2 regions of the Cellulomonas pasadenensis genome follow, and region 2 is predicted to be linked to the other one. Evidence: riboswitches for the same ligand, from Rfam matches in the RefSeq annotation. Region 2 holds a riboswitch; the other holds the start of a gene.
What was found. Region 2 has a riboswitch for cyclic di-AMP ahead of AB6N23_RS16635 (C40 family peptidase). Riboswitches for the same ligand answer to the same signal wherever they lie in the genome.

Region 1 (4,398 bases), on a different contig from region 2:
CAGCAGCACGCAGATCCGCGTCTCGGCGGCGTCGGCGAGGATCAGGTTGTCCCTGAGCCGCAGGCCGACCGTGCGCTTCATCGCGGCCAGCACGGGCATGACGATGATCGAGGCCACGAGCAGCGCGATCGCCAGCGGCGAGCTGTCGGGAGCCTCGCCGTCGATCAGGCTGCGGATGCCCTCGATGGTGACGTAGGCGGCCAGGACGAAGAACGTCACGGCGACGGCCTTGAGCGCCAGCCGCTCCTTGCGCTCGTCCGCCTCGCCGTGGCGCAGCCGCGCGGACAGGCGCAGCGCGACCAGGACGCCCGCGATCGACTCGATCGCGGAGTCGACGCCGAACCCGACCACCGACACCAGCCCGGCCAACAGGCCGGCGGTGATCGCGACGGCACCCTCGACGACGTTGTACGCGACGGTGAACTGCGCCAGGCGCAGCCCGCGGCGGGTCAGGCGTTCGACCTCGACGACGTCGAGCTCGCCGGTCGCGCTCATGCCGTCACCTGCTCGCTGCCGGCCGCGGCGGTGCCGAAGGTCGGGCACAGCGTGACCGCATCGCCGGTCAGTGCCAGCAGCCGCTCGGCGGCCGCGAGCAGGTCCATCAGCGCCTCGGGGTGGTTGAGGCTAAACACCGAGGCGCGGCCCTGTGGGCGTGAGCTGACCAGGCCGCAGTCACGCAGGCACGCCAGGTGCTTGGACACCGTGGACTGCGCCAGGCCCAGGTGCTCGGTCAGGTCGACCACCCGGTGCTCCCCCAGGGCCAGGTGGCGCAGGATCGTCAGCCGCGAGGGATCGCTGAAGCCGTGGAACAGGCACACCGCGGCCTCGAACGCGTGCGACTCGTCCACCGCGACCTCATCGCGCCCGGTCTCTATCATCGCCATAACTCGATGATAGGGCCAGATGGTGTGACCAAGGCAAGCCTCAGGTGTCGCGTCGGGTCACACGGGCGGCTGGAAGACCGCAATGGCGCCCTGCAGGGCCTCGGTCCATCGGCTCCACAGGCCGGTGACCAGCGCCAGGCCGATGAGGATGAGGAACGCCCCGCCGGCGCGGGAGATGGCCAGGCGGTGGCGGCGCACCAGGTCGAGCACGCGGCTGCTGCGCTGGACGCCGGCGGCCACCAGGACGAACGGCACCCCGAGTCCGAGCGCGTACGCGCCGGACAGCAGCGCGCCGCGCGCCGGGGAGCCGCCCTCGAGGGACAGCGCGATGACCGCGGCCAGGGTTGGACCGATGCAGGGCGTCCAGCCGAGGCCGAAGGTGACGCCCAGGATCGGGGCGCCCCACAGCGTGGCCGGGGGCCGACGGTGGCTGCGCAGGTCGCGCTGCAGGAACGGCAGGCCGCCGAGGAAGGCGACGCCCATCACGATGACCACGCCGCCGAGGATCCTGGTGATCGGGTCCTGCCAGCGCAGCAGGGCGGCGCCGAGCGAGCCAGCGAGCACGCCGAACGTCACGAACACCGCCGCGAAGCCGACGACGAACAGCGCGACGCCGAGGACCAGGCGTCGACGCGAGGGGACGAGGCGATCGCGGTCCGCGTCCGGTGCCGGGACGCCGGTGGGAACGCTCTGGGCGGTCAGGCCACCGAGGTAGCCCAGGTACCCAGGGACCAGCGGCAGCACGCACGGCGAGGCGAACGAGACCACACCGGCGATGGCTGCGACCAGGACGGCGAGCACGACCGGGCCCGAGAAGGCGGTGGTGGCGAACAGGGAGCCGATGTCGGACATGGGTGGTGCGTGGTCCTCGAGCAGTGGATCGGGTGGTCGGTGCGGGTGCGGGGGTGGTCTCGCTCAGCACGTCGTCGACCATCGTCCGCAGTGTCGAGGCCTCGGCCAGTCCGATGATCCGCCCGGCCACGCGCCCCTGGGCGTCCAGGCCACGCGCTGGTGTGGTCAGCCGACGCGGATGAAGGTGGGGTTGGCCTGCCAGATGTCGCGGATCTGGATGGTCTTGCCGGGGACGGGTGCGTCGACCTGCTGGTTGCCGCCGGCGTAGATCGCGATGTGGCCGGGGGTCCAGATGAGGTCTCCGGGCTGGGCCTGGTCGCGCGGGACCACGGTGCCGGCGTAGCGCTGCTCGCTGGAGGTGCGTGGTAGGGAGATGCCGACCTGGGTGTAGACGTAGGAGGTGAAGCCGGAGCAGTCGAACCCGGCGGGGGTCGTGCCGCCCCACACGTAGGGGGTCCCGACGAGGCTGGCGGCGATCTCGACGATCGCGTTGCCGCTCGCGCTGGCCGGTGCGGGGGCGCCGATCGGCTCCTCGACGCTCACCGACTCCTGGACGTCCTGCTCCGCGCCGACGGCCTCGTCTTCCTCGATCTGGGGTGAGGCCTGCGGCTGGGCGACGACGGGCGCCGGAGGGGGCGGTGCAACGGCTGTGACGACGGGCGCGTCGATGGTGAACGTCGCCGTGGCCGGTGCTGACACGATCGGCGCGGCGGCGAGCAGCTCGCGCGCGGAGGCGACCAGCACGGAGGAGTCGACGCTGTGGACGTGGGCGCCGTTGGAGGACGGGGCGGCCGCGGCGGGGACGGCGAACAGGGAGACCACGAGCCCGGAGGATGCGGCGACGGCGCCGGCGCGGTGGCCGATCTGCGGCACGAGCTCGGAGACGGCGTCGTGCACGTCGGACAGGGCGGTGGTGGGCGGGCCGTCGAGACGGTGGCGTGCGGGCATGGGGTGGCTCTCCTGACGCCTGTGAGGTGAGCTGTCGGGTTCGGGCGGGAGCTGCCCGGCCGGCGTGTGCCGGCTTCACCCCGAGGGCACCGTGGTGCCCGTGGAACGGTGGTTCCCCCACTCCTGCCATGTCGTCTCGTGGGTCGTCTGGGGCGGTGGCAGGACTCGGCGTCCGCCCAGACGGCACCCGATGGAGCTCGGGCCCGCTCGACTGTAGGAAGACGACGGGGCGCTGTCATCGACCCGTCCAGCACCGCGCGGCGCGTTCTGCGGTCCCGCAGCGGTGTCTTCGAGCAGGTGAGCGCGGTGCAGCGTCGCTGAGTGCCCGATACGCCCGGGCGTCGATCTTGATCAAACCTTCATCACCGCCCAGATGCCCTGGTCCTGGGCGGCCCACCGGCGCTCGAGCGCGTCCCGGAGCCGGCGCCAGGGTGCTCGGAGATCTGATCACAGCCGCGGACGTCGTAGCGTCCTGCGCCGTGACCCACGACCCATCCGACGCTGACCACGCACGCACGCCTGCGCTGACGGCGTGCTCGTTGTGCTGTGGGGAGACGCTCGGGGAGGACGATTCCCGCCCGGGCGGTCAGCACCGACGCCTGGAGGACCTGCAGGCGCGAGGACTAACCCGGGTGACGTGGGTCGAGTGCCTGGACTAGTGCAACCGTGGTGATGTCGTGGTCGCCCGCCCGCGCCGCCGTTCGCCGCAGCACTCCCCCGTGTGGTTCGCGCAGCTCGCCGGCGACACGGCCACGGACGAGCTCGCGACCTGGCTGCAGGCCGGCGGGCCCGGGGAGTCCCCGGTCCCTCGACTGTTGTCCGGCCTGGTCGTGCAGCGCAGCATGGGAGAGCAGGATCCGACCGACTGAGCCGGGCGCACACCTCTGGGCGATGAAGGTTCGGTCAAGAACAGCATGAGCGGGAACACCCCGCCGTGGACGACGGTTCTGCGGATACCCCCCAGGGGTATCGAGAGGAGTAGGCCGATGGTGCACGACGACCCCCACACCCACCAGCACGGCGCCCCGCCGACCGAGCCGGTGCCGCAGCACTCCGGCCACGGCGAGCACGTGACGGGCGAGCGCCACCACGGCGGCGCCACGCCCCCCGGCCATGATGGGCAGGGCGGCCACGAGCACGCCGGGCACAGTGTCGGCCACCAGGCCGGGCACGAGCATGCCGGGCACGGCAACGCCGGCCACGCCCATCACATCGCCGCGTTCCGCGACCGGTTCTGGTTGAGCCTGGTCCTGGCGGTCCCGGTCGTGGCGTTCAGCCACATGTTCGCCGAACTCGTGGGCTACCAGGTGCCCGACTTCCCGGGGGCGATGTGGATCTCCCCGGTGCTGGGCACGGTCATCTTCGTCTACGGCGGGTGGCCGTTCCTGACCGGCGCCGCCGTCGAGGCCCGCTCGCGCCGCCCGGGGATGATGCTGCTGATCTCCCTGGCGATCACGGTCGCGTTCGTCGCGTCGTGGGCGACCACGCTGGGAGCTGGCATGGCGCTGGACTTCTGGTGGGAGCTGGCGCTGCTGATCGTGATCATGCTGCTCGGGCACTGGCTCGAGATGCGTGCCCTCGGCGCGGCCTCCGGGGCGCTGGACGCCCTGGCCGCGCTGCTGCCCGACGTCGCGGAGCGGATCAGCGCGTCCGGCACGGAGGAGGTCGCGCTGGGCGACCTGCGCACCGACGACGTCGTGCTCGTGCGCGCCGG
Region 2 (4,398 bases):
GGCGGGGACCGGGGCGTCGGGCACGCGCCGAGGATAACGACGGGCGTCGCGCCGCGGGCCGGGCGTCCGCACGGCCCCGGACCTGCGGGCGGGCCGACTACCCTGGGGGCGGCACGCGGCGGGTCGACCGCCGCCGGACGGCGACGTGGGAGGCCGAGCGGTGAGCGACCTGATCGACACGACGGAGATGTACCTCAAGACGATCTACGAGCTCACCGAGGAAGGCATCACCCCCCTGCGCGCCCGCATCGCCGAGCGCCTCGGCCACTCGGGGCCCACCGTGTCGCAGACGGTCGCGCGCATGGAGCGCGACGGGCTCGTCGTCGTCACCGGCGACCGCCACCTGGAGCTCACCGAGGCCGGGCACGGCAAGGCCGTGCGCGTCATGCGCAAGCACCGCCTCGCCGAGCGCCTGCTCACCGACGTCATCGGCCTCGACTGGCCGCACGTCCACGAGGAGGCGTGCCGGTGGGAGCACGTCATGAGCGAGCGCGTCGAGAAGCGCCTCGCCGCGCTGCTCGACCACCCGCACTTCGACCCGTACGGCAACCCCATCCCGGGCCTCGACGAGATCGGGGAGGAGCGCACGCCCGTGCGGTTCCTCGACGGGGTCGTGCCGCTGACGTCCGCGGACGCCGTCGTGCGGCCCACGGCCGTCGTCGCGCGCATCGCGGAGCCGCTGCAGGTCGACGTCGACCTGCTCGAGCGCCTCGCGGACGCCGGCGTGCAGCCCGGGGTCGAGGTGTCGGTCGAGCGGGGGACGGGCGTCATCACCGTCGGCGTGCCCGGCAACGGCACCGTCGTCGACCTGCCGCTGGAGCTCGCGCGGCACATCTTCGTCGGGGTCGCCTGACGCCTGCTCCCGACGCCCGCCGGGGTGCCCGGGAGCCGTGCCGGCGCCGTGTGCGGAGGCCGCGCCGGGCGCCCACGAACGGGTGAACCTCGCCACACCGGTCGCGCTCCCACGGGCGCGCCGGAGCCGCTCCACGACGCCGCCGTGCACGTCAGACGCACGGCGGCGTCCGGCGTCCGGGTGTCGCCCGGACGGCCGTCCATGATCGTTCCGAGATCGCCGTGACCAACGCGTGACAATCGCCGAGGGCGTCATGTACGTTCGTCCTGCTTCTCGGAACCCTCCTCCGTGGGAGCCCTCGAGCGGAACGCCGAACCCTGCCGCCGCTCGCAGGTCCCGTACGACTCGCCGGCAGGGGCGGGGGACCCACAAAGTGGGCATCGGAGACGGTGCCCTTGGGGTGAAGCCGGGCGGACGTGACGACAGCACGCACCACGGTGCGCGCGGTCGGGACGGACGACCGGCCGGGTGTTCTCCCACCCGAACCCGACAGCTCACCTCGTAGGCGACAGGAGAGGCACACGTTGTCCGAGAGCACCATCCGGGCGCGCCACCGCGCCGCGCGTCGTCCGTCGACGCCGCTGACCGAGCTCGCCAACGCAGCATCCGAGCAGATGGGCACCGTCGGCCGCCGTTCCGCCGTCGTCGCCGCATCGTCCGGCCTCATGGTCTCCATGCTGGCCATCCCGTCGAGCGCTGCCCCCGGTGAGTCCGCCGGCAACCTCGCCGCTGTCGACACGGCAGCGCTGACGGCCTCCGCACGGGCCGTCCTCAACACCTCCCCGGTCGTCACGGCCCCGGCCGAGGCCGTCTTCACGGTCGACGCGCCCGTCGTCACGGCCGCGAAGCCGACCCCGCCGCCGGCGCCCGAGCCCGAGCCGGTGCGCACGCGCGCCGCCTCCCGCACGGCCGAGCGCGCGTCCGCGGGCACCGAGGCGTCGACCACCACGACGGCCAACGCCCCGATCCCGCAGAGCGTGTCGGGCAACGCGGTCCTCGAGGTCGCCGCCCGCTACGTGGGCGTGCCGTACGTCTCCGGCGGTGCGTCGCCCGAGGGCATGGACTGCTCCGGCTTCACGTCGTACGTCTACGCGCAGCTCGGCATCAACCTGCCGCGCACGTCGTCGGCGCAGCGGAACGCCGGCACGGTCGTGTCGCGTGCCGAGGCGCAGCCGGGCGACCTCATCTGGAGCCCCGGCCACATCGGCATCTACGCCGGTGGCGACATGATGATCGACTCGCCGCGCCCGGGTAAGACGGTGCAGTTCCGCACCATCTGGCAGAGCTCGCCGACGTTCATCCGGATCGGCTGACCAGGCCGGCGCCGATGTCACGGAGCCCCGACGACCACACGGTCGTCGGGGCTCCGTCGTTCGTGGACGTACGCCCGACCCGCCGAAAGGGCGTGCGCGTACCCTGGTCCCGCATCGACGCTGTTCCTTCTCGTCCGGACCGGCAGCCAGCCGGTCCGACCACCGAGGTCAGGAGTGCACCGTGCTGACGACCGTCCCCGTGGAGGGCCCACCCGGCCCCCCGCCCGCGCCCGTGCCCAACCGCACGCTGCTGCTCAACGCGAGCGGCGAGCCGCTGTGCGTCGTGACCGTGCACCGCGCCGTCGCCCTCGTCATGACCGGCAAGGCGACGGTCCTGGAGTCGGGCGGACGCGTGCTGCACTCCGCGCGCGCCGAGGTGCCGCTGCCCGTCGTGCTGGTGCTCACCCGCTACGTGCACGTGCCGAAGCGGCGCCCCGTGCCGCCCACCCGGCGCACCGTGCTGCAGCGCGACGACCACCGCTGCGCGTACTGCGGCGGCGGCGCCGACACCGTCGACCACGTGCACCCGCGCTCGCGCGGCGGCCGGCACGAGTGGACCAACGTCGTCGCCGCGTGCGTGCGCTGCAACCACCGCAAGGCCGACCGGACGCTCCTGGAGCTCGGCTGGGAGCTGCCCTTTCGGCCCCACGCACCCCGGTGGTCCTTCACGGTCGGCGGCGCGGCCGCACGGACGGAGCCGGCCTGGTCCCCGTACCTGGTCGCCTGACGCCGCGGGTCCGCAGCCGGTGCGCGGAGTGTCCGCTGATCGTCACGGGTGTGCCACGATGGGGTCAGGTCAGCACCACAGACTCGTCGTGACGGCGCGGCGAGCACCGACGCGGAGGGCGGCATGACGCGCGAGCACGAGGTCCTCGTCGGGGTCGACGGGTCGGCGGCCAGCCTGCACGCCCTCGACTGGGCGGTCCACGAGGCGCGCACCCGTGGGTGCGGCGTGCGGGTGCTGGTGGCGTACGCGCTGCCGTCGTTCACGGCCGCGAGCCTCGACGGCGGGTACGCCGCGCTCGACGACGACACGATCCGCGCCGGTGCGCAGTCGGTGCTCGACGAGGCGCTGCTGCACGCGCGCGACGCCGGCGTCCCTGTCGAGGGCCGCGTCGTGACGGGCGACGCCGCGGCGGTGCTCGTGGACGCGTCCCGCTCGGTGGACCTCGCCGTCGTGGGCACGCGCGGACGCGGCGGGTTCGCGGACCGGCTGCTCGGCACCGTGTCGTCGGCACTGCCGGCGCACGCGTGGTGCCCGACCGTCGTCGTCCCCCTGCGGGACGAGCACGGCGCGCCGGTCGACGAGGACCCCGCGCCCGTGCGTCCCGTGCGGCGCATCGTGGTCGGCGTCGACGGCTCGCCGCCCGCCGAGGCCGCGCTGCGGCTCGCGATCCGCGAGGCCGAGCGGTGGGGCGCCGAGCTGTACGCGATCTCCGGCGTCCCGGTGCACGCGATGACGGGGGTGCTCGCGTGGCTGCCGTCGGCGGTGGACCACGACCAGGTGCTGCGCGACGTGGCCGAGGGGCTCGACGTCGTCGTCGACCGCGCGCTCGCCGGGCACCCGGGCCTCGAGGTGAGGCGGCACGTGCTGGACGGCACGGGTGCCGAGCTGCTCACCGAGTTCTCCGCCGCGACCGACCTCATCGTCGTCGGCTCGCGCGGCCGCGGGGGGTTCGCCGGGCTGCTGCTCGGCTCGACGAGCCAGGCGGTGCTGCACCACGCGCGGTGCCCCGTCATGGTCGTCACGGCGCGCGGCGCGGAGGAGCTCACGCGCTGACGTCGCCGCCGGACCGGCGTCAGCCGGCGCCGGTGGTCGGCACGTCGGGACGCCGCACGAGCGCCGACAGCACGACCGTGGAGCGCGTCCGGGACACGAACGGCTCCGCCGCGAGCCGCTCGACCACCTGCTCGAGGTGGCGCATGTCGCGGGCCCGCACCTGCAGGACGAGGTCGACGTCGCCCGTCACGGTGCTCGCCGCGACCACCTCCGGGTAGTCCTCGACGGCCGCGCGCATCGTCGCCGGGCTCGTCGACCCGTGGCAGAACAGCTCGACGAACGCCTCGGTGTGCCAGCCGAGCGCCGCGGGGTCGAGCCGGACGGTGAACCCGCGGATGACGCCGCGCTCGCGGAGCCGGTCGACGCGGCGCTTCACCGCCGGTGCGCTGAGCGCGACCTGCGCGCCCACCTGCGCGAACGTCGCGCGGGCGTCGCGTGCGAGCACGCGGAGG

Region 1: another riboswitch for cyclic di-AMP. It lies ahead of AB6N23_RS02020 (C40 family peptidase); the one in region 2 lies ahead of AB6N23_RS16635 (C40 family peptidase).

What each region holds. Positions count from the first base shown of each region.
Region 1 is NZ_JBFTEP010000006.1:39,120-43,517, forward strand. It holds gene AB6N23_RS02005 (cation diffusion facilitator family transporter) at 1-495, opposite strand, end outside; gene AB6N23_RS02010 (ArsR/SmtB family transcription factor) at 492-878, opposite strand; gene AB6N23_RS02015 (cytochrome c biogenesis CcdA family protein) at 942-1,736, opposite strand; gene AB6N23_RS02020 (C40 family peptidase) at 1,902-2,684, opposite strand; cyclic di-AMP (ydaO/yuaA leader) riboswitch at 2,692-2,855, opposite strand; gene AB6N23_RS02025 (hypothetical protein) at 3,362-3,553, shown strand; gene AB6N23_RS02030 (copper-translocating P-type ATPase) at 3,671-4,398, shown strand, end outside.
Region 2 is NZ_JBFTEP010000170.1:686-5,083, reverse strand. It holds gene serC (phosphoserine transaminase) at 1-24, opposite strand, end outside; gene AB6N23_RS16640 (iron-dependent transcriptional repressor DtxR) at 161-853, shown strand; cyclic di-AMP (ydaO/yuaA leader) riboswitch at 1,152-1,375, shown strand; gene AB6N23_RS16635 (C40 family peptidase) at 1,378-2,166, shown strand; gene AB6N23_RS16630 (HNH endonuclease) at 2,351-2,893, shown strand; gene AB6N23_RS16625 (universal stress protein) at 3,017-3,946, shown strand; gene AB6N23_RS16620 (Lrp/AsnC family transcriptional regulator) at 3,966-4,398, opposite strand, start outside.